Regions from separate parts of the Flintibacter hominis genome, predicted to be linked through region 1. Evidence: predicted binding sites of a transcription regulator. Region 1 holds the regulator's gene; the other holds the start of a gene.

Region 1 (11,587 bases):
AGCAGCCACCAGAGTGATGGGCAGGCCCTTAAAGCAGGCAGGAGTCACGGCCTGCTCCACACGGCGGCGGACGCCGGAGAACAAGACCATAGCTACCAAGAAGCCGATGCCGGCGCCGGCGGCGCAGACGATGGACTCAATGAAGTTGTAGCCGTTGTCGATGTTCAAAATGGTGACGCCCAGGATGGTGCAGTTAGTGGTGATCAGGGGCAGATATACGCCCAGTGCCTTATACAGAGCGGGGACAAACTTCTTCAAGAAGTTCTCCAGCAGTTGTACCAGGATGGCGATGATCAGGATGAACACGATGGTCTGTAGATAGCCCAGGTCCCAGGCCCCGCTGTCAGGGGTCAGCAGGAGCATCTGGATAGGCCAGGTGGCGGCAGTGGCCACCACCATGACGAAGGTAACGGCCAGGGACATGCCTACGGCGCTGTCCAGCTTCTTGGAGACGCCCAGGAAGGGGCAGATACCCAGGAACTTAGCAAGAACGTAGTTGTCGACCAGGATCATGGTAAAGAAGATGCTGGCCAATTTCAGAGCCATTTCCATTACGCATTACCCCCTTCCTCGACCTGAGCGGGCGCGGCGGCCTTCTTAGGACGGGTGGTCAGCCAGGTGGCGGCGGCCATCATGACACCAAAGACGAAGAAGCCGCCGGGAGCGCTGGTCATCAGAGAGAAGGTATCGATGGACTCCGGGATCACCTGGATGGCAAAATCGGCGCCCAGAGCGGGAATCAGGCTGCCCAAGCCGGCCATCCAAGTACCGGAACCCAGGATCTCACGGATAGAGCCCATGATAGTCAGGGTAATGGTAAAGCCGATGCCCATGCCGATACCGTCCAGAGCGGAGTCCACGATGCCGTTCTTGGAGGCGAACATCTCGGCACGACCCAGGATGATGCAGTTGACCACGATCAGGGGCAGATACACACCCAGCGCCTTATCCAAATCGGGCACGAATGCCTTGACCAACATCTGCACCACAGACACGAAACCGGCGATAACAGTAATATAGCAGGGGATACGGACCTGGTCAGGGATGACCTTCCGCAGAGCGGAAATAACCACGTTGGAGCACAGCAGCACAAAGGTAGCCGCCAGACCCATACCGATGCCATTGGAGGCCATAGTAGAGGTGGCCAAAGTGGGGCAGGTACCCAAGACCAACCGGAGAACAGGGTTCTCATTCAAAAAACCGTTGGTTAAAATATGAAGTTTATTATTACTACTCATCTTGACTCACCGCCTTTCAAGGAATCTGGTTATAGGCGTCGATGGCGGAGTTCACAGCGTTGTTCACCGCACGACTGGAAATAGTGGCGCCGGAATAGGCGTCCACATCGGTACCCAGGACCAGGGCCTGAGTGGCAGGCAGGCCGCTGTAATTGGCCTGATACTCGCTGTTTTCCGTCACATTGCTGCCGATGCCCTTGGTCTCGGCGGCTTCGGTGACCTTGATCTGCTTGATGGTGTCATCGGGATTGAAGGCCACCATGACAGTGACCGTCCCACCGTAGCCCTTGGCAGAGCAAGTAATCACAGTGCCCACTCCATTATCCGCGGTGTAGATGTCAGACACGTTCTCCACCGCGACACCCTCCACCTTGGTGAAGTTATCCGCGTCAGGCAGCAGCTCCTTCCTGGCCTGCTCCTGTGCCACACGGATGGCCTCGTCAATGATGGGCTTTGTTACCTTGTTCGTAGCGGCCAGAGCCCCGGTGACGATGATACAGATGACCACCAGCACCACGATGGGCTTAAATACGCGATTCCAGTTGCTCATTTCGCGGCACCTCCCTTTTTCACCTTGGCGATACCCAGCTTATCCTGACGGGTGTTGACCTCGATATAGGGGACCAGCAGATTCATCAGCAGAATGGCGAAGGACACGCCCTCATTCATCGTACCCAGGAAGCGGATCGCGCAGGTGATGATGCCCAGGCCCAGGCCGAAGATTATCTTGCCCTTGTTGGTGGTAGGGGAAGTGACATAGTCAGTGGCCATAAAGAAGGCGCCCAGCATCAGGCCGCCAGAGAGCAGCTGCACGATGGGGTCCCGGCCAGCGACCAGGGACAGGACGGCCACAGTGGCCAGATAAGTAACCGGGATGACCGGGCTAATGACCTTGGTAGCGATTAGATAGATGCCGCCGATCAGAATCGTGATGGCGCAGGTCTCGCCCAGGACGCCGCCGTGATTGCCCAGCAGCAAAGTCACATACTCACTGGAGCCCAGCTGGTCAAAAACGGCCAGAGGAGTAGCGGAGGCCAGAGCGTCAATCCCATTCTCAGGCTTGGGGTAGCTGGCCATACGGCTGGCAAAGCCAACCGCAAGAGCGATACGGGCCACAATGGCGGGATTGGCGAAGTTGTAGCCCATGCCGCCGAAGAGCTGCTTCACGATAACGATGGCGATAAAGGCACCCACGATAGCCATCCACCAAGGCAGGCTGGCGGGCAGGTTAAAGGCCAGCAGGAGGCCAGTCACGACGGCGGAGAAATCAGCGATGGGTACCTCACGGCCCACCATCTTGCAGTAGCCCCACTCAAAGAAAACACAGGCGGCTACGGTGATAGCGGTAAGGATAAGGGAATTAATTCCAAAAATAAACACAGAAGCGATCAGCGTGGGCACCAGGGCAATACAGACCCGCTGCATGATCTTCTGGGTGGAGTCCGCGCTGGTGATATGGGGCGCGGCGGTGACGATCAGTTTGTTGGCCATCACTTCTTACCTCCATTCTTCATCATGATCTTGGCCAGGGCGATGGAGGGTGCCAGAGGCCGCTTTGCGGGGCAGACAAAGGAACAAGTGCCGCAGCTCATGCACAGGTCGGCGTTGAGCTGCTGGAGCAGTTCCACGTTGCCGTCGTTATAGGCCTGGACGATCTCCTTGGCGGACAGGCCCAGAGGGCAGGCGTTGGTACACCGGCCACAGTGGATGCAGTTTGTGGCCTTGGGGATGTGGGCCCACTTCTTGGAGAAGGCCAGAACAGCGTTGTTGTTTTTCAGGACCGGCTGGGACAGATCAGCGATGCAGTTGCCCATCATAGGGCCGCCATAGAGCACCTTGCCGGGCTCGTCGGTAAAGCCGCCGCAGAAATCCAGCAGCTCCTGGACAGGAGTGCCGATGATGACCTCGACGTTCTTGGGCTCTTTGACGATGTCGCCGTCCACCGTGAGGCGCTTGGTGACCAGAGGCATGCCGGTCTCCAGATACTTGCCCACAAAGGCCACAGAGGTAACGTTCATGACGATAACCCCCACGTCAGAGGGCAGACCGGGGAAGGGAACTTCCCGTCCGGTGCAATTCTCAATCAGGACTTTCTCAGCGCCCTGGGGATAGCGGCAGGGCAACTCCTTGACCTCGACACCGGGCATATCAATGGCATCCTTCATCTTGGCGATTGCCTGGGGCTTATTTCCCTCGATGCCGATGACGCACTTTTTGATGTCCAGATACTTCATGACTGCCTTGATACCGCCCAGGATGAAGTGGGTGTCCTCGATCAGGCAGCGGTTGTCAGAAGTGATGTACGGCTCACACTCAGCGCCATTGATCACCAGAGTGTCGATCTCATCCAGATTCTTAGGCGCCAGCTTGACCGCAGTGGGGAAGCCGGCTCCGCCCAGTCCAACCAGGCCACTGGCCCGGATGGCGTCCTGGAAAGACTTTAGGTCTGTCACCACTGGGGGCGCCACGGCGGGGTCCACCTTCTGCTCCCCGTCTGGAATGATGACCACGGCGGTCTGGGCCGCGCCATTGGGAGCGGTAATGGTGACGATGCTGTCCACGGTGCCGGATACGCCGGAGTGGATGTCGCTGGACACGAAGCCTCCGGCCTTGCCTACCACGGTACCTACATACACCTGATCGCCCTTGGCCACGGCGGGGGCAGCCGGAGCGCCAATGTGCTGTCCCATGGACAGAACGATCTTAGACGGCAGCGGCATCACTACCGTTTCAAGGTTGGAAGTCCTTTTTTCATGAGGGACTCCCGCACCTTGCGCGGAACGTTTGAGAAATTTACTCATTCAGATTTCGACCTCCCTATACTGCAATCGCTGGAACTGTGGAGCCTGGACACGCATTTTATACGGTCCCCCTCTTCCCTCCTGACAGGAACTGGAAACCACTGGGGGACCCCGCCCCTCTATCATACCCATGCCCCGCGGCGTCCGAGTTCAGCGGACGCACGACAAAACCCGCCGGACCCCGTTTCTCCTGTAAAACAAGTCCGTCGGTTCTGCTTGCGGGCTTTATCATACACCTTTTATGGAAAAATTGCAAGATTGATTTCGAAAAAAACGACCTGTTTCCCGAGCATTCTTCCCCCTCTCCCAAAGGATTTCACCCCACCGGCATTTCTTCTCTTCCATAGCCGCACCCCAGGCACAGGCTTGTCCGCGTTGACCATAAAAAAGGCGCGGGCCCTCTCAGGTCCGCGCCTCCCAATCAATCTGGATCGCCTGGTCAGCAGCCACAGCCGCAGCCGTTGTTATTGTTACAGCCACAGCCATTGTTGCAGCCACAGCTATTGCCCCAGCCGCCGCAGCAGAACAGGATGATGATCAGAATGATGATCCACAGGCAGCCTCCGCCGCCCCAACCGTTATTGCAGCACCCCATTTGAAGTACCTCCTGATATGAAGTTCTGAGAGGGGCTGTTTGCCGCTCTCAATCTCATCATATGCGGAGGGGGCGGATGGGTTCTGCCTATGTCAGATAATTTTTTCCGCGAAGGCACGCAGCATCGTGGCCACTTCAGCCCGGTTAGCACTCTTTTGTGGACTGAGCGTCAGGCTGTCGGCAGAAGAACTGCTGATGATTCCCTCCGCCACAGCCCAGGACAGGGCATTATGAGCCCAGTCGCTGGCCTGCCCCAGGTCCTGATACCCGGACAGGTCGGCCCCCTCAGCCGCTTCCAGCCCAAGGTAACTCGTGGTGAAGCTGTACAGCAGCGCCGCCACCTGCTGGCGGGTCACTTGCTGCTCCGGGCTGAAGGTGTCTGCTCCTGTTCCAGCTGTAATTCCCTGCTCCGCGCCCCACTTCACATAAGGGGCATACCAGGCACTCTCCGGCACGTCGGCAAAGGTGACACTGGCGCGCTCCAGTTCCTCTTTCGGCGCTCCAGCCATCTGGTAGAGCACCGTCATTAGCATAGCTCGGTTCATAGCTGAACTCGGTCCAAAGTGGTGCTCGTCCATCCCAGAAAACAGTGTGTTTCGGTACACATAATCTACGGGAGCGTAGTACCAATCCGTCTGGCACACATCATAGAAGGGCGTCGGATCCTCTCTGCCGTCTTCCAGGGCATAGACGCCCTGGAGCCCCAACTGGGCCGCCCCGGACAGGACCGTTACACTGGCCACAGTATTCTCTCCCACCAGGTAGCGGTGTCCGGAGGTCAGGCGGGCCCCGGAGGCCAGCTCTATTCCGTCTGTCACATCTATGAAAGCCCCGTCGTGAGAAACGGAGGCGGCTCCGTTCATCAACATGACTCCAGCCCCAGTGGTCAGTGTCATCTCATCGCCATCCGACCAATCTCTGGCCTGGAGCGTGGCGCTGTATGCGCCGCTCTCTTCGCCGGCCAGTTGCGCCAGATAGCCCTGATGCAGGTTATCGAGGCCTTTTTTGCTCTCCTCGTAAGTGCCCTGTAAGGCTTTTTCCGCAGCTTCGTTTCCAGTAGACACAGCCTTTGGCACAAAAGTCCCGGTCAGATAGCTGAGGCTGATCAGGCTGTCGCCCCCCGAAAGGGCATAAGCGCCGCAGGCCAGCATACCCAGCAGCATCACACCGCACAGCAGGCCGATCACAGGCCTTCTCATTGTGGCTCCCCCTTCTTCTCTTCCTCCCGATCCTCCCGCTGGGTAATCATGTAGCTCAGAGCCAAAAGGCTGTCAGAAAAATGGACCGATTCCACCACCACATCATCCCGAACACAGGATATCTCATAGTTTGTAAAATTCCAGATGCCGCGAACTCCGGCGGCCACCAGCCGGTCCCCCATCTCCTGGGCAGCGGCGATGGGCACTGTCAGCAGGCCTACGCTCACTTGGTTTTCCCCCAAAAAGGCCTCCAGGGAATCCGCATGATAGACAGGCACCCCAGCGATTCTGGTCCCCACCACCCGCTCATTTACGTCAAAAGCGGCCAAAAGCTGAAAGCCGTTACTGGAAAATTTAAAATTTTCTATGATAGCCCGGCCTAGGTTGCCGGTCCCCAGCACCACAATGGTATGGCCCTGATTAATGCCCAAAATATCACCGATCTCCTCTTTCAGGCTGTCCACCTTATATCCATAGCCCTGCTGCCCAAAACCACCGAAGCAGAACAAATCTTGGCGGATTTGAGAAGCGGTCAGTCCCATAGATTTCCCTAAGGCATTGGAGGATATCCGGACAACGCCGGACTCCTGAAGCTCTGAGAGCTGTCGGTAGTATCTGGGCAGGCGGCGTATCACCGCCGTTGATACTCGGGTATTTCGTTTCATAGCTTTCGCCTCATCTGCACAACCTCCCCTATACAGCGGAGGCCACTGGATATGATGTTTTTATATAGTTTACCTGATTGCCCCCCCTTGTGTCAAATCCTTTTACGACTCAAAAGACCCAGGGACGATTCGTCGTCCCTGGGCCTTTTATTGGCAGAAAGCCTGCCAGATTCAGTTCCAAAAATCAGTTTTTTCCTTCAGGCCGATGATGGAGGCTTTGAATACAGGGTTCTTGCCCGCCCTGCGCTGTTCCATGTAGTCCTGAAGGGCCCGCATAGCTGTACGGCCCAAAATGACAATGACCGGCAGGTTGATGATGGCCATAATGCCCATGAGCACATCGGCCAGGTCCCAGACCAAGTCAAAGGACAACTGGGCCCCTACAAAGACCAGCCCGCAAGCGATAAACCGGAACACAGTCATCGGCACGCTTCCCAGCTTGCGGTTAGCGATGTAGTTCAAACAGCCCTCACAGTAGAACAAGTTGCCCAGCAGGGTAGTGAAAGCGAAGAGCAGCAGCGCAAAGGTGATAAAGTAGGGGCCTACCGCGCCGAAGGTAGTAGCCAGAGACGCCTGGACCAGGGGCGCACCCTCCAGTCCGCCCTTGATATCGATGCCGGTACACAGGCACATCATGGCCGTGGCGGTACAGACCAGGATGGTGTCAATAAAGACGGACAGCATCTGGACCAATCCCTGCTTGACGGGGTGGGATACGTCAGCGGCCGCGGCGGCGTTGGGGGCGGAACCCACACCGGCCTCGTTGGAGTACAGGCCACGCTTGATTCCCTGCATGATGGCCGAGGAACCAAAGCCCACGGCACCGCCGAACATGGCTCCGAAATCAAATGCCTCGCTGAAAATGCGGCCCAGGACACTGGGGATCATATTCAGATTCATCACCATGACCACCAGGGCCATCAGGATATACAACACACCCATGACAGGGACCAAAACGCCGGTAACCTTGACGATCCGCTTGCCGCCGCCCAGTACACAGATGGCCACCAGGATGGCCAGGATCACGCCGCCCACCACGGCCACAACGCTGTACTCTTTGCCGCCCAGGGTAAAGGTGCCGGCACTGGCGTAGAAGTCATAGCTGGTAAAGCTGCTAATCAGGTTGTAGGAGGCCAGCATATTGAAACCACCGGCATAGGTGGCGATGAGGGCGATGGCGAAGACAACGCCCAACACCCGGCTCTTAAGAGCCGCCTGAATGTAGTAGGACGGACCACCATAGCTGCCGCCCTCCGGGTCCTTTTTCTTATAGATCTGGGCCAGCGTGCTCTCTACAAAGGCAGTCGCGCCTCCCACAATGGCAATCAGCCACATCCAGAACACGGCGCCATAGCCTCCGATGGCGATGGCATTGGCCACACCTACAATATTTCCGGTACCCACTCGGCTGGCTGTGGATACCATCAGCGCCTCAAATGCGGAAACCGAGTGCTGATCCCCCGTCTTTTCTCCTACCACGCGAATCGACTCCGGCAGCAGGCGCAGCTGGACAAACTTGCTCCGGAAGGTGAAGTACAGGCCTACGCCCAGCAGCATGACGATCAACAGGTAACTGTACATGAAACCGCTGATCTGACTGATCAGGCCCGCGAACGCATCATACATAACGACATCTCCCTTTCTCTCTTCCTGTCATAATTTGCGCGAAGCAGAACATATCCCAGGAAATCAAAGTCTTCCGCCCCTCAGATCTCCTGGGATATTTCTCGGCCTTACTATACCACATCTCTCCGACTTTTACCAGAGGTTTTTTCACAATTTATAAAAATGGTCAACGATAAGCAGCCAGCTTCTGTACAGTTTGCCCTCACATCATGCGGACGATCTCCTTCTTCAGCCGGGCGATGATCCGCTTCTCCAGCCGTGAGATATAGGACTGTGAGATGCCCAGCTGGTCCGCCACCTCCTTCTGTGTCCGCTCTGGGCGGCCGTCCAGCCCAAAGCGCATGGTAATAATCTGCCTCTCCCGGGGCTCCAGCCGGTCCATGGCCTGGCGCAGCAGCTGGCGGTCCACGTCCGCCTCGATGGGCCGCATGACCAGGTCCCCATCGGTCCCCAGAATGTCGGACAGCAGCAGCTCGTTTCCGTCCCAGTCGGTATTCAAGGGCTCGTCAAAGGACAGCTCTGTCTTCTGATTCGCTGTCTTTCTCAAATACATCAGGATTTCATTTTCAATGCAGCGGCTGGCATAAGTTGCCAATTTGATGCTTTTGGCCGGCTGGTAGGTGCCCACCGCCTTAATGAGCCCAATGGTCCCAATGGAGATGAGGTCCTCAATATTGATGCCGGTATTCTCAAACCGGCGGGCGATATAGGCCACCAGCCGGAGATTGTGCTCAATGAGCAGGTCTCTCGCCCCCCGGTCTCCCCGCTCCAGCCGGGCGATGAGCTCCGCCTCCGCCTCTCTTTCCAAGGGGGCGGGCAGGGTGTCGCTCCCCCCTATATACATCACCTTGCCGGGCAGGGACAGCCCCAGACTAGTCAGCAGGCTTTCCAAACGGTCCCGCAGTTTCCAAATAATCTCTCTCATGCTCATGTGCACTCGTCCTTTCCATCCAGGGGCCCGATCAAAGCCCGGTACCCTCCTCCGTCTGACACAGGAGTGGGGGACAGGGCCACCAGAAGCGGCCCACGCTCCTTTCCACCCAGATTCAGGCTGTCCACCTTCAAGGCCAACAGCAGTCCTCTGTCCACCCCTACCGCACGGTAGGGTAACAGGCGAAAACGTCCCTTCCACTCCCCGGTTCCAAGCCTGGCCATAGCACCGGCTGGATCCATAAGGTCGGCCGCCCGCGGCCTGCGGCACTCTGGAAACAGACCGGACACACTGTCTCCCTCCGCCACCATCACAGGCCGTCCCGACACCGGGTCTGTCAGGGTATTCCCAGTATCCACCAGGGCGGTGAACTCCGCCGTCCGTTTCCCAAGCCGCAGTTTCGCCTGAAGGAGTTCTCCTGTCAAGGAATTATGCCTGCCAATTCGTTGAAAGACAGCTGTGAGGACCACATAGCAGACCGCAGCAGAGAGGAGCACCATCTTCAGGTCCAGGGAGGAATAAAACACTCCGCTCCCCAAACTCAGGCTCCGGCCGTCCAGCAGCCCGATGGCCACTACTCCACCTCCCAACGCGCAGGCCAGAGCCACAAAGATGAGCCCCTGGCGGAGTAGCCTCCGGCTCCCGCCGTAGGCCACCACCAGCATCAAAACGCAGGAGGCCAACTTACACCAGGGACCTGCCAGAAACGCCATGCCCGGCAGAAAGATGGCCACAGCATAGGCTCCACCCAGAGCGGCCGCCGCTCCGAAGCGCAGCCGACGCAGTGGCTCCCCCGCTAGGCGGGCGGCGGCCAGCAGCAGCAGATAGTCAATGATCCCATTGAGCAGAAACAGGGTATCCACATAGATGACCGTCACGCCGGACCGCTCCCCTCTCTCCAGTTCCGCCTGTCCAAAGGCGGGCGACAGACTCTATTATAGGTGCTTGACCGGAAAAAACCGGTCAGATTTCGGTTGAAAGAATTTGCGGAAAACCGTCTTTCCCTCCCCTCTCCCATTGACATTTTTCTTCTTTTCCCATATAATATCGATAGTCGATATCGCATTTCAATATTGAGAGGGGATGTTACTGTGGCCGGTAAGGAAAGAGGCCCTCTGACCGAACCCATGTTTTATGTCCTGATGTCATTTCTCCGCCGGGATATGTGCGGGACCGAGATCACTGAATTTGTCGAGCGCCGTACCCGCGGCAGAGTACGGCTGGGTCCCGGCACGCTGTATACCCTGCTGGCTAAATTTCAGGACGAGGGCTTTATTCAGGAAACGGAGGTCGATGGACGAAAGCGCACCTACCGGCTGACAGATCAGGGGCGGCAGGCCTATCATGAGGAGCTGGACCGGCTTCGGGCCTGTGTTCTGGACGGAGAGGAGGAAGAACGATGAATAAGCGCATCAAGAAGCATCTTCCCTGCGGCCTGTACGACTTCAAAGGGCTGGAGCGCCGGCTGGACCTGTACGCAGACATATTGGTTGAATCAGAAAGGAGAAGAACATGAGCGGCACTGTCTTTCGCCTTTGCCCCGTGGGTGGATATGATATCCCGGCGCTGGAAATCTGGCTTGAAAAAATGGCTGGCAAGGGTCTGGTGTTTGACTGTACGGCGGGCCCTCTGACCCTTTTTGCCCGACAGGAGTCCGCTCCCCTCCGCTTCCATCTGGAGCCCGCCCACAACAAGACAGACCAGGAGGACCCGGAGTTGACCGACCTGTTCCGGGCGGCGGGCTGGAGCTATCTGGGCATCTTCCGTAAAAACTTCTTTGTGTTCGCCACCGCCGACCGGGCGGCCCAGGCCCACACAGACCCCGATGTGCTGGACTACGCCATCCGCCGCTTTTTCAAGCAGAAGCTGTTGGGCGGCATAGGTTTGGCAATCGTCAATTTTCTGTTATACAAATTCCTATATCCTTTTTCCAACGCCTTTTCTCTGTCCGATCTCCGCTACTTCTGGGCGGAGGCGCTGGCGGACGGCCCCCTCCCCTGGCTGCTGGCCCTGCTGGGCCTTCTGCTGGTGGACCTGGCCTATCTGCTCGGCCTGTTCACCCTCTGGCGGCTCCACCGGCGGAGTCAAAAGGGTCTGCCTCTCTCCCCTGCCCCCGGCCGTCGGCTGGGCGGTGTTTTGACCTCCCTCTCCATCCTGCCCCTGGCGCTGGTGACGGTGGAGATCGTATTCGTCTTTTTTACCCACGGCTATTTCCCCTATGACCTGGCCGACTCCAACTTTGTCACCATGACTGAGATCGAGGGGCCGGAGTTCCGACCCACCGGGGATATCATGTTCAACATGGATTACATCTCCCACGGCGACACCCCCCTCACACCGGAGGAATGGTACTACCGGCAGTGGGAGTCAAACCGGGTCTTTGGCTCCGGCGGCTCTCTGGCTGACATCCCCCATCTGGAAATCAACATTACCCGTTATCTCCTCCCCGCCGTGGCGGAGCGGCGGGCCTGGGAGTGGAGGTCCTGGGGCGGACATGAGAACTATCGGGCTCTGGAGCCCGCTCACGGCCTG
Region 2 (11,587 bases), on a different contig from region 1:
TCCTTCATGGAGCTGGCCGCCAACCGGGTGGTGACAGTATTTGGTCTTGGCAATATTGGAAAGCGCGCATTTGATCTGGCTCGTGCCAACGGTCTGACAGTACAGGCTGTGGACATCCGCGCCCGGGAGCTGTCCCAGCGATACGGTGACGACGTGAAATTTGTCACCAAGGATGAGGCCATTGAGACCAGCGACGTGATCATCAACGCCATGAATCTGACCCGGATCAAGGGGAGCCCTTATTACAACGAGAACTACTTCTCCTACGACTATCTCAGCCGTGCCAAGAAGGGGTTGATCTTCATCAATGTGACTCGTGGCGAGATTGCGCCGGAGCCTGTGCTGCTGAAGCTCTACGATCAGGGTGTGCTGGGCGGCATCGGCCTGGATGTGTTCTCCAATGAGCATGATTTTTCATTGGCTGTTCAGAAGGGGCAGGTTGAGACTGTGAACAACCGGGTAGCTGCGGCGCTGGTGCTGCTCCAGATGGCGGAGAGCCGGATGGGCAACATTTATGTGCAGCCCCACCAGGGCTTCAACTCTGATCTGGCTGTGGAGTCCAAGGCAGCTGACACAATTTCCCACATGATCAGCTGGTATCAAAACGGGAAGAAACGTTTTGATGAACAGCTGCCCTATTACCAGGATGTGATCTGACTTTCTGCGCGTCAGGGCTTTCTGGAGCAACTGATAAAGGAGGAAAGTGTTTACAATGGAACTCACAATGTCTTCTGCTATCTGGCAAGTCATGGTCGATATTTCGATCATGGGCGCACTGCTACTGATTGGTGAATTTCTGCGTGCCAAGGTAAAACTGATTCAAAAGGTGCTGATTCCTCCCGCGGTTATCGCTGGTTTTCTGGCTCTTCTGTTCGGTCCACAAAGTCCTGTGGAGCAGCTGAAGATCCTGCCTCTGTCTACCTCATTCGGGACCTATGCCAGCGTGCTGATCGTGGTGATCTTTGCCGCCACCCCCATCGGGGACAAGCCCCAGAAAGGGGCCGCGTCGGGCCCCAAGATCAGCGGTATGTTCTTTAACGTGTCGGGTATTGCCGTACTGCAGTACGCCGTAGGCATGCTGGTCACACTGGTGCTGCTGGTCAAACTCTATCCCACTCTGGACGAGAACTTTGGTCTGATGATGGCTACTGGCTTCTACGGCGGCCATGGCACCGCTGCGGCGGTAGGCTCCGCTCTGAGTGAGCTGGGCGTGCCTAACATGACGGATCTGGGCAACACCTGCGCCACCATTGGCATCGTAGGCGGCATCATTAGCGGCATGATCATTATCAACTGGGGCACCCGTAAGGGCTACACCCACTACGTGGAGAATCCCAAGGAGCTCCCTCAGGAAATGCGTACCGGCCTGGTCCCTGCCAATAAGCAGAAGTCTTCTTCGAAAGGCACCGTAGCCTCCATCTGCCTGGATCCTCTGGGCTTCCATCTGGGTATTGTGATGCTGGCCTGCTGGGTGGGCTATATCGCCTCCAAGTGGTTTGCCAACTGGACGCTGGCTACCTTTGATTTCAAGATCTCTATTCCTGAGTTCTGCCTGTCTCTCATTGCCGGAATCATCCTCAATGGCTTTCTGAACAAGACGGGTGCGGATCAGTATGTGGACCGGGGTACGGTACAGCGTATCCAGGGCACCGCCACCGACTTCCTGATGATTTCCGGTATCGGCTCGCTGAACCTGAGTGTCGTAATGGAATTTGCGGTTCCCCTCATCGTGGTGTGCGCCGCTGGCTTCCTCATCAACTGGTTCTGGTTCATCATCGTGGGCGGAAAATCCTCCGACGAGGATTGGTTCGAGCGCAACATGATGGTCTGGGGTCACGCCACCGGCGTGGCGGCCACCGGCGTGCTGCTGCAGCGCGTGGTTGACCCGGAACTGAAGAGCCGCGGTATTGAGGACTCCGGCATCGCCGATGTGTTCAACCGTCCCATCATCATTGGCCTTCAGGTAATTCCTCCCATTCTTATCGTCAACATGGGTACGACCGGAAGCTGGATCGTCACTGGCGCTTGCTTTGCCATTGTGGCTGTTATGTGGATCTTCGCCTACTTCACTAAGGGCTGGGTCCCCGGACGTCGTCTGAAGACATATCGATAATTTACCCATTTTTCATCTTCTTCTACATACACCGTCTCTTGGTCCTCCCCAGGGAGCCAGGAGGCGGTGTGTGCCGCTATATACCCAGATCGGAGTGCCCCATATACCAGTCAGGTCTTTTTTGCCCAGGAAATAAGGGGCAGAAAGTCATATAGGAGCTGGCTCCCGCATATCTTCCTGATACGAACCATACAGAGGATAAGGGGTGGTAATGTGGATAAGAGAGATCAAATCGGACGGGCCCTGCGCCGTGGAGTGGCCCTGGGGCTTGTGTTGGTGGCCTGCTGGGGGCTGTCCCTGATGGCCGATTTATCCGGGGTAAAGGAACGGCTGGCCGCGCTGGGGCAGGAGCCCGGCCTGTCCGTGTCCCTGTTGTCCAGCCAGCTGGGGGAGCTGCCCCGGCAGACCGCTTCCGCAGAGCTGACCGGATGGGGCAGGCTGCTGTTGAGTCACAGCGCCCTGCTGGCTGCCGGAGAGGAAGCGGTAGCGGAAGTCCGAGATGGGGCCGACCCGATGGAGGATTTGGGCTCAAAGGAAGAATTGGTGGATGAGGAGGAGCAGGGGGAACCCGACCTGAAGCCTCCCACAGAGGACGAGGGCATCCTGGAGATGACGGCGAAGGGCAAAGAGGGGGGGAAGTACCTCCACGACCAGGGAGTTTATGTCTATGACCGGACCGACCTGGGGCTGGACGCCTCGGTGCTGGAGGAGGGCACGGTGGACGTTCCACTGGGAGAGGGACCGCAGATCCTGATCCTGCACACCCATGGCAGTGAGGCATACTCCCAGTCGGACGGGAGGTCCTATGAGGAGAGCGATCCCTACCGGACCACCGACTGTAACCACAACATGGTCCGGGTGGGGGAGGAGATGGCCACGGTTTTCCGGGCCCACGGCCTTCAGGTGGTCCATGATACCAACCTCTATGACTATCCGGCCTATAATGGGGCCTATGACCGGTCCAAGGCGGCGGTGGAGCAGTGGCTGAAGCAGTATCCCACCATCAAAGTGGTGCTGGATGTCCACCGGGACGCCCTGGTGGGAAACGAGGGGGAGATCTATAAGCTGGTTTCAGAGGAGGCCGGGGAGAAGGTGGCCCAGGTCATGCTGGTGGTGGGCACCGACGGCTCTGGCGCTGCCCACCCCCGCTGGAGGGACAATTTGGCCTTTGGAATCAAGCTGCAAAAAAACCTGGTCACAGGGTACTCCAGCCTGGCCCGGCCCATCGTCCTGCGCAACAGCCGGTATAACCAGCAGCTCTCACCTGGCTACCTCCTGGTGGAGGTGGGAGGCCATGGAAATACTCTCACCGAGGCCCTGGCCGGTGCCCGCCTGTGGGCGGACAACGTGGCCCGCACCCTGCTGGCCATGAAGGAGGGGTAGGAAGTCCGAGAAAAGAGCGGTTGCGAAAACCACCCCCCTGGTGTAAACTGGGGAAAAGGGGTGAAACGGATGAAGCAATACGAATATAAAATAGCTGATATCAGGGCATCTATGGGGTTTGACGAGAAGAAAAAGGTGAGAGAAGCGGAGGAGCAGTGGAATGCGCTGGGCCGGGCAGGCTGGCAGTTTTGCGCACAGGTGAATGGGGGACTGGTGTTCATGCGGGAGATTCAGGATGAATCATGAACAGTATATGCGCCGGGCTCTGGAGCTGGCGATGGAGGCCCAGGCAGAGGGGGATGTGCCCGTAGGCTGTGTTATTGTTCGGAACGGAGAAATCGTTGGCGAGGGGCGCAACCGGCGGGAGGAACGGGGAGACGCCACCGCCCACGCGGAGCTGGAGGCCATACGGGACGCATGCGCCAGGACCGGAAGCTGGCGTCTTCACGGCTGTACCCTCTATGTAACGTTGGAGCCATGCCCCATGTGCGCCGGAGGGATCATCAACGCCCGCATTGACCGAATCTACTACGGAGCGGGAGATGAGAAGGCGGGCTGCTGCGGCTCGGTTCTCAATCTGTTCGAGGAACGCTTCAACCACCATCCCCGCATCTATCGGGGTCCCCTGCGGGAGGAGTGTGAAGCGGTCCTTCAGAAGTTTTTTGAGGCGCTGCGCTGAAAAGATTTAAAGGTTTTGTAACAACTGCGGATAACTTTTGTAATAACCCTTGGGTATACTGATACTCGCAAGGCAAGAGCATCTTTTCATTCTATCCTCCAATTTTTTTTGGAAGACCGGCGGTTTGACCGCTGGTCTTTCCCCCTTTTTGGGCAAAATTTTTGGATCCAGGAGAGATTTAAAACTTATGTAACAACTTGCGTTGGAATTGTTAATAAGTTTCTCTTATCATAAAATCTGCAAGAGACAGTTCGTTTCATTTTGATCCTCTTTTTCAACGGAAGCCCCCGGACGCCTTGGAGCAGGCGTCCGGGGGCTTTCGTCAGCGGCCCCGCAGAAAAAGAAAAGGCAGGCCTGTTCCAACTACAGGCCTGCCTTTTGATTTTTATGGGGAGGGGATACTTGTGTCAGCATTTCCCTGAACTTTCTTTTTCCGCATCAGCAGCAGGGTCATCAGCCCATGAAACAGCTTGCTTACAGGCAGCAGCAGGGAAATAAAGGTTACCTCCCCAAAATAGAAAAACCGCCACCACAGAAACCCCGCGGCCGCGAAGAAGCATACCGCATTACAGACAACGGAATTTTCCGCTGGCCGTATGGAGCACAGCGCCGTCCGGCCCAGGACCAGCAGCAATACAAGGATAAAGGCGGCAATGCCGGTCCCAAGGTCAAGGAGTAGGTATACAAGCTGATAGGTGCTCTGTGCCTTTTCCTGAAAGCCGGAGCAAGCCACATGACTCAGGAAAATAACAAGAAAAATGCCGCAGTAATAGAGAAGCTGTTTCTATATCTTGTTCATCTGTTTCCTCCCTCGATCATTGGATGGACCCTTTGACCGATTTGTTTCACTCTGCCTTTGAGTACCTTATTTTTCCCCTTGTTTCAATCTATCACCAGAATTTTCGTAAAAAAGACGAAAAGGCCCAAGGACCTCGGAAATTCCCGCTTTCTTGGGGGGAGACTCACAGGACAAAAGGAGCGGAGCCCTGGGGATGTCCCGGAGCTCCGCTCGATACTATATTGTGATCCTTCCAAAATCACAGGCCGCTTTTCCAAAGGGGAGAAGAGAAAATCAGCACTTCTCAAAGATGGTGGCAACGCCCTGGCCGCCGCCGATGCACAGGGTGGCAAGGCCCTTCTTGGCGTCGTCGCGCTTCTGCATCTCATGGAGCAGAGTGACAATAATGCGCGCGCCGGAGGCTCCCACGGGGTGACCCAGAGCGATAGCGCCGCCGTTGACGTTGACCTTGCTCATGTCGAAGCCCAGCTCGCGGGCCACGGCGATGGACTGGGCGGCAAAGGCCTCGTTGGCCTCCACCAAATCCATGTCCTCGATTTTCAGGCCGGCCTTGGCCATGGCCTGACGGGAGGCGGGCACGGGGCCCACGCCCATGATCTTGGGATCCACGCCGCCCTGGCCCCAGGAGACCAGCTTGGCCATGGGCTTCAGGCCGTACTTCTCCACGGCCTCGCCGGAGGCCAGGATGATAGCGGCGGCGCCGTCGTTGATGCCGGAGGCGTTGGCGGCGGTGACGCGCTGCTGGCCCTTGTCAGCGGACTCCTTGATGCCGGTGGGCTCGAAGGTGTGCTCCACGGCGGGGGCGGGGGATTCAGGCCCCACAGGGAAGGCGCCCTTCAGCTTGGAGATACCCTCGGCGGTGACGCCGGCGCGGGGGAACTCGTCCACTTTAAACTCCACCATCTGCTTCTTCTGCTTGACCATCACGGGGACGATCTCGTCGTCAAAGCGGCCGGAGTTGATGGCGGCCTCAGCCTTGTTCTGGGAGGAGGCGGCAAACTCGTCCAGTTCCTGGCGAGTGATGCCCCACACGTCGCAGATGTTCTCGGCGGTGGTACCCATGTGGTAGTTGTTAAAGGCATCCCACAGGCCATCCTTGATCATGGTGTCTACCACCTTCTTGTCACCCATGCGGGCGCCCCAGCGCTCGGCAGGCAGGGCGTAGGGGGCGGCGGACATATTCTCGGTGCCGCCGGCCACAATGATGTCGGCGTCGCCGGCCATGATGGTACGGGCGGCCTCGATGACGGACTTCATACCGGAGCCGCACACCATGCCCACGGTGTAGGCGGGGACGGAGGTGGGCACACCGGCCTTGATGGCAGCCTGACGGGCCACATTCTGGCCCAGGCCAGCGGTGAGGATGCAGCCAAACATGACTTCGTCCACCTGCTCGGGCTTGACGCCGGCGCGGGACAGGGCCTCCCTGATGACGGTAGCGCCCAGATCAGCGGCGGGGATATCCTTCAGGGAGCCGCCGAAGGAGCCGATGGCGGTGCGGCAGCAGTTGACAACGTAGATGTCTTTCATAGCTTCTGTTACCTCCAAAATTTATTTGGCGTCCAGAGGGACGCCCACGATTTCCGCTCTTGTTCTGATTATATCGGAGGAAAGGGGAAAAAGCAATCAATTTTTCTGCCCAAGGGTGCCTCTTTCCTGCCTGTGATTGACAAAATCGCAAAAATTATATCAGCGGAAGGGCAAAAATTATGTAAAATAGTGAATTTTTTAACAAAATCCCCCGGCTCTATTTTAAGCCGGGGGAGGGAAGAAGGCTTCAGTCCGCAAGGACGGCCTCCTGGTAGGGGGGCGCCACAGAGGTATCTCCGGTAGAAACGCTTCCGACAGCCGTTTCCTCATCGTGGAGGACCAGCTCATACTGGGAGCCCAGGCCGCTGAACGTCCGAAGCCATTCCAGTGTGCGGCTGGCGTTGGGCGTCAGGGTGATGCTGAGGGAGGAGGAATAAGTCTGGCCAACGGGACTGCTCTCTGCGGCGGGGGCATACTGGCCGCCGCGGCCGGGCTGCTCCTCAAGGGGCAGCTCCCATTGGAAACGCAGGTCGGTGCGGTAGGTGTTTCGCAACCGCTCCTCGTCGCTGAAGAGATAGCGTACGCCGATGCTCCCATCAGCAAAGTCAGCCTTGACCGCTTCCCACAGGCCCTCCAGGTCCTCCCCGGCGGCGCCGTCCAGATACAGGGTGCTCCGATCTTCCCCCTCCGGGGACAGGGAATTGGGCAGCATCCGGACATCGGTGAGATAGGCCTCCACCAGCCGGCCCTGTTCCTCGAAAGAGGCAAAATTATACACCATGGAGATCAGGCCGCGGTTCTGGATCAACTGGTCGGCCAGCTGAGTGACAGAGCCCTCCTTGTCCAACTCATCCAGGAAGATGGGGACGCTGGAATATTCACGGGACAGGGTGGACCCATCCTTCAGCGTATAGGTCACATAGAAAAAGATGTAGTCATCACCGTATATGCTGTAATTGTCAGCTCCATTCCGGTCCCTCTCATTGATGATGGCCTGGTGGAGGTCCAAGACCTGCTGGATCTGGCCGGGCTCGGTGATCTGGGACAGATGGAAGCCGCTGATATCCATGGGGTATCCCATGTCTGCCGATAGATTGATGGAAGCGACTTGGCCGGCATCGGGAATCCGGCTCTCCACGCCAAAGAGATCATAGACACAGGCGGCGCATAACAGAGCCATGGCGGCCGCCACCGCCGCGCAGCCTTTCCAGGCGTTTAGCACCCGGAAGGATTTTTTTAGCAGCATCTCAGCGGTAAAATAGCCCGCTACGGTCCAAAACAGCACACAGGCGGTGAGGAATACGGCGTCTGCCTGCCAGCCCAAAAAAGTGCTGGTAAAGGTGCCAAAGCACAGTCCGGCGCAGAAGGAGACCCCATATTTAAAAATAGGCCGGACCAGGGGGATGGACACTACATCCCCGGCGGATTCCACATGACGGTGGCGGTAGACCAGCAGGGCTAAAAGGGCAAAAACCAGTCCGGCCACGGCGTAGATGGCCACGGTGGAGGGGGAGGCGAGACCCCACTCCCTAGTCACAGCGACCCCGCTCTCCCCCGTCTGGACCACATTCCAGTTACAGGCCTGGGACAGCAGATAGACGGGGGTACACCACTCTACCAGTCTGCCCCCCACCCAGCCCCGGCCGGGGAAGCCGTAGAAAAAGCGGTTCATCAGCTCCGCCAGCAGGGTGGAGATCACCATGACCAGAAAATTCAGAATGACATAGAAGGCGGGCAGGGCCAGGATGTGGCCGGTAAACATGGCGCAGAAGGCGGCAAAGGAGAAGAAAAACAGAGCGGTGCCGCTCTGAACCAGCAGCCAGACAGCCAGGGCGGCCAGCGCCTCTCCCCAGCACTCCATAGGCAGAAAGGCCAGTTCGGCGGCCGCCGTCACCAGAGCCACCGCCAGATGGGGCAGCAGCAGGCAGGACAGACCGGCCAGATACTGGGTGGTGAACAGGGCCTCCCGCCGCAGGGGCAGCGCGTGCATCATGGCGGCGGACCGGTTATTGTATAGATAGCCGAAGGAGGCCATGGCGGCCAGCGCCCCAAAGACCAGAGAGAGGGCCACTCCCATAGTCAGGAGATAGGGGATGTCCAGGGCGGCGGAGGTCAGCATGGACTGAAGGTCCAGCTCTCCCTGATATCGCTCCTGAAGCCAGAAAAACTGATTGAGCAGGTTCAGAGGGATCAGAAAGGCCCAAATCACCCCATACAGGGCCCAAAGGGGCCAGAAGCGGGTCATAGTTTTGCGGTAGAGGGTGGAATTAAAGCACGATGTCGCGGACCCCATAGTCCTCACCTCCCATTTCATAGATAAAGATTTCCTCCAGGGACAGAGGCAGGGCCTCCATCAGAATGGGGGAATACACTGCCATCCTGGTCTTGATGTCCGCTGGGCTGCCCCGGACAATCAGAGTGAACACCCGACCTACCTGGGTGGTGTGGAGGACGTTCATATCTTGGGGCAGTTGGGGCAGCTGCCCGTCCTGGAAGGCCACCTGGAGCTTGACCACGTTATCCTGAAGGTCGGTGAGGGACCGTTCCAGAAGTACCTTGCCATGGGACAGGATGCCCACATGGTCGCACACGTCCTCCAGCTCCCGCAGGTTGTGGGAGGACACCAGCACCGTGGTCCCCCGCTGGGCCACGTCACCCATCAGCAGGGACCAGACCTGGCGGCGCATCACCGGGTCTAACCCGTCTACCGGCTCATCCAGCACCAGTACCTCCGGCTGGCAGCACAGGGCCAGCCAGAAGGCGGACTGCTTCTGCATCCCTTTGGACAGGCGGCGAATGGGCTGCTTCTCATCCACCTCGGGGAAGGCATCCTTCAGCGCCTCATATCGCTTGGCGTCAAATTGGGGGTACATCCCCCGGTAGAACCGCATCATGTCCCGGGTGGAGGCGGAGGCGAAATAATACAGCTCATCCGGAATGGTGGCGATCTTGGCCTTTACGGCGGGATTTTCATAGACCGGCTGGCCGTCAACCAAGACGCTGCCGGAATCGGGGCGGTAGACGCCAATGATGTGGCGCAGGATGGTGGATTTTCCGGCGCCGTTGGGGCCCACAAGGCCGTAGATAGAGCCCTTCTCCGCCGTCATGGTCAGACCGTCCAGGGCCCGGAAGCCCTCGAAGGTCTTGACTACGTTGTTTACCTTTATCATGGTTCCTCTCCTCCTTCCAGAGCCCGGACGCGGGCCCATAACTCCTCGCCGTTGACCCCTAGAAACAGCAGCTCCGCCGCTGTCTGGTCAAAGGTCTGGAACAGGGCGTCCCGCCGCCCGGTGTCCACCCCGCTGTTGGGGGCGGCAAAGGAGCCTTTGCCTGGCACGGAGCAGAGATAGCCCTCGGACTCCAGAGCGTCGTAAGCCCGCTGGATGGTATTGGGATTGATGGCCAGGGAGCTGGCCATGGTACGGACAGAAGGGAGCTTTTCTCCCTCCTGAATGACTCCGGATACCATCAGCTTCCGCAGGCCGTCCTTCACCTGTTCATAGATGGGACGGGAATCCCGAAAGTCTAGGTTGAGCAAAGCGATTCCTCCTCTCTCGGCGGGACGCCGCCGGATCTGGTCTGTAGATATTTACTGTAGTTCGGCCTGAAAGCCTGTTGCCTCGTCCCCGGAGAGTATCACAGTGTAACACGCTCCATACTGGGCGGGGATAGATACCTGGTCCGTAGTGCCTAAGGGGATGATCCTGCCCTCCGCATAGGGGGAAAAATCGATGGAGAAGCCAATCGGATCTGCACCGTCTAGGTAGGCACGGGAGAAACAGGGGACAAGTTCGCTTTCCGCTGTCAACTCTTCTCCGTCCAAGTCGGCCATTCCCCCAGAACCATAAAAGACTCCATCCAGATAGCAGCTCCAGAAGATCTGCTGTATGCCGGAACTCTTGCAGATAATCTGGACCTGAAAGGCATCTTGCTCCGCAGCGGCGCAACTGGTCAACCCCAAACACAGCAGGCAGGCACCCAGGAAACAGAGGCTTTTTTTCATCCCGCGCATTGCGACCTCCCACACTCAAAACTGTATTAATTGTATTAGTACACATAGTATATCGAAGAGAGCGGGAAAAAACAATTAAGAACTTCTTAAATTTTCTCCTAAGAAAAAAAGAACCGAGGGCGGGACCGGCAAAGGTCCCGCCCTCGGTTTCAAAAACAGAGGTCGGACTTACGGCTGGGACATATAGGGATATTTGATTGCGGAGGAGGGGCTAAAGGCCTCTTTGACGGAGTGAGCGCTGACCCAGCGAATCATGTTCAGGGTGGTGCCTGCTTTGTCGTTGGTTCCAGAGGCCCTAGCTCCTCCAAAGGGCTGCTGGCCAACTACGGCACCCGTGCATTTGTCGTTGATATAGAAGTTGCCCGAGGCGTTGCGCAGAGCCTTCTCCATCTTTACAATGGCCTGCCGGTCCTGTGCAAAAATGGCACCGGTCAGGGCATAGGGAGAGGCGCTGTCACAGATGGACAGGGTCTCATCCAGCTTGTCGTCCTCATAGACGTAGATGGAAACAATAGGGCCGAAGATCTCTTTAACCATGGACTCATATGTGGGAGTCTTGCAGCGTATGATGGTAGGCTGGACGAACCAGCCCTTACTGTCGTCATAGGCGCCGCCGGCCACAAATTCGCAGTCCGGAGAGACTGCTGCCCGGTCGATGTATTCCTTGCAGGTTTCAAAGGAGGCCTGGTCAATAACGGCGCCCATAAAGGTATCGAACTCCTGGACGTCGCCTACCTTTAGGGCGGCGGTGTGGGCTTTCAACAACGTCTCCACCTGAGGCCAGATGCTGGCGGGAATGAAGGCGCGGGAGCAGGCGGAGCACTTCTGTCCCTGATACTCAAAGGAGCCACGGACGATAGCGGTAGCTAGCGGCTCTATGTCGGCAGAGCTGTGGGCAAAGATAAAGTCCTTGCCGCCGGTCTCGCCTACCAGACGGGGATAGTTGGCGTAAGAGGCAATATTTTCACCCACCTGCTTCCATACATTCTGGAAGACCGCAGTGGAGCCGGTGAAGTGAAATCCGGCCATCTTAGGGTGGCTGACTACATATTGGGACATATCACTGCCCGT

What was found. The regulator Rex, encoded in region 1, represses fermentation and respiration genes when NADH is low (regulators of the CRP and FNR family bind a similar motif). The targets are predictions, from matches to a motif close to ATTGTTAANNNNTTAACAAT.
Region 2: H8S11_RS11190 (acetyl-CoA C-acetyltransferase) is a predicted target of Rex. The motif match lies at 6,691-6,710, and genes of this name have one in related genera.

The regions. Positions count from the first base shown of each region.
Region 1 covers NZ_JACOPO010000003.1:339,881-351,467, forward strand. The annotation lists gene H8S11_RS06930 (electron transport complex protein RnfA) at 1-546, opposite strand, end outside; gene rsxE (electron transport complex subunit RsxE) at 552-1,238, opposite strand; gene H8S11_RS06940 (RnfABCDGE type electron transport complex subunit G) at 1,255-1,788, opposite strand; gene H8S11_RS06945 (RnfABCDGE type electron transport complex subunit D) at 1,785-2,729, opposite strand; gene rsxC (electron transport complex subunit RsxC) at 2,729-4,039, opposite strand; gene H8S11_RS06955 (hypothetical protein) at 4,479-4,634, opposite strand; gene H8S11_RS06960 (S-layer homology domain-containing protein) at 4,727-5,833, opposite strand; gene H8S11_RS06965 (redox-sensing transcriptional repressor Rex) at 5,830-6,498, opposite strand; gene H8S11_RS06970 (alanine/glycine:cation symporter family protein) at 6,670-8,124, opposite strand; gene sigE (RNA polymerase sporulation sigma factor SigE) at 8,327-9,055, opposite strand; gene H8S11_RS06980 (sigma-E processing peptidase SpoIIGA) at 9,052-9,933, opposite strand; gene H8S11_RS06985 (PadR family transcriptional regulator) at 10,147-10,458, shown strand; gene H8S11_RS06990 (DUF2812 domain-containing protein) at 10,568-11,587, shown strand, end outside.
Region 2 covers NZ_JACOPO010000008.1:31,239-42,825, reverse strand. The annotation lists gene H8S11_RS11220 (NAD(P)-dependent oxidoreductase) at 1-657, shown strand, start outside; gene H8S11_RS11215 (sodium/glutamate symporter) at 713-2,113, shown strand; gene spoIIP (stage II sporulation protein P) at 2,327-3,496, shown strand; gene H8S11_RS11205 (hypothetical protein) at 3,566-3,742, shown strand; gene tadA (tRNA adenosine(34) deaminase TadA) at 3,732-4,175, shown strand; gene H8S11_RS11195 (hypothetical protein) at 4,636-4,854, shown strand; gene H8S11_RS11190 (acetyl-CoA C-acetyltransferase) at 5,248-6,504, opposite strand; gene H8S11_RS11185 (hypothetical protein) at 6,752-8,797, opposite strand; gene H8S11_RS11180 (ABC transporter ATP-binding protein) at 8,772-9,674, opposite strand; gene H8S11_RS11175 (GntR family transcriptional regulator) at 9,671-10,042, opposite strand; gene H8S11_RS11170 (hypothetical protein) at 10,094-10,507, opposite strand; gene pruA (L-glutamate gamma-semialdehyde dehydrogenase) at 10,685-11,587, opposite strand, start outside.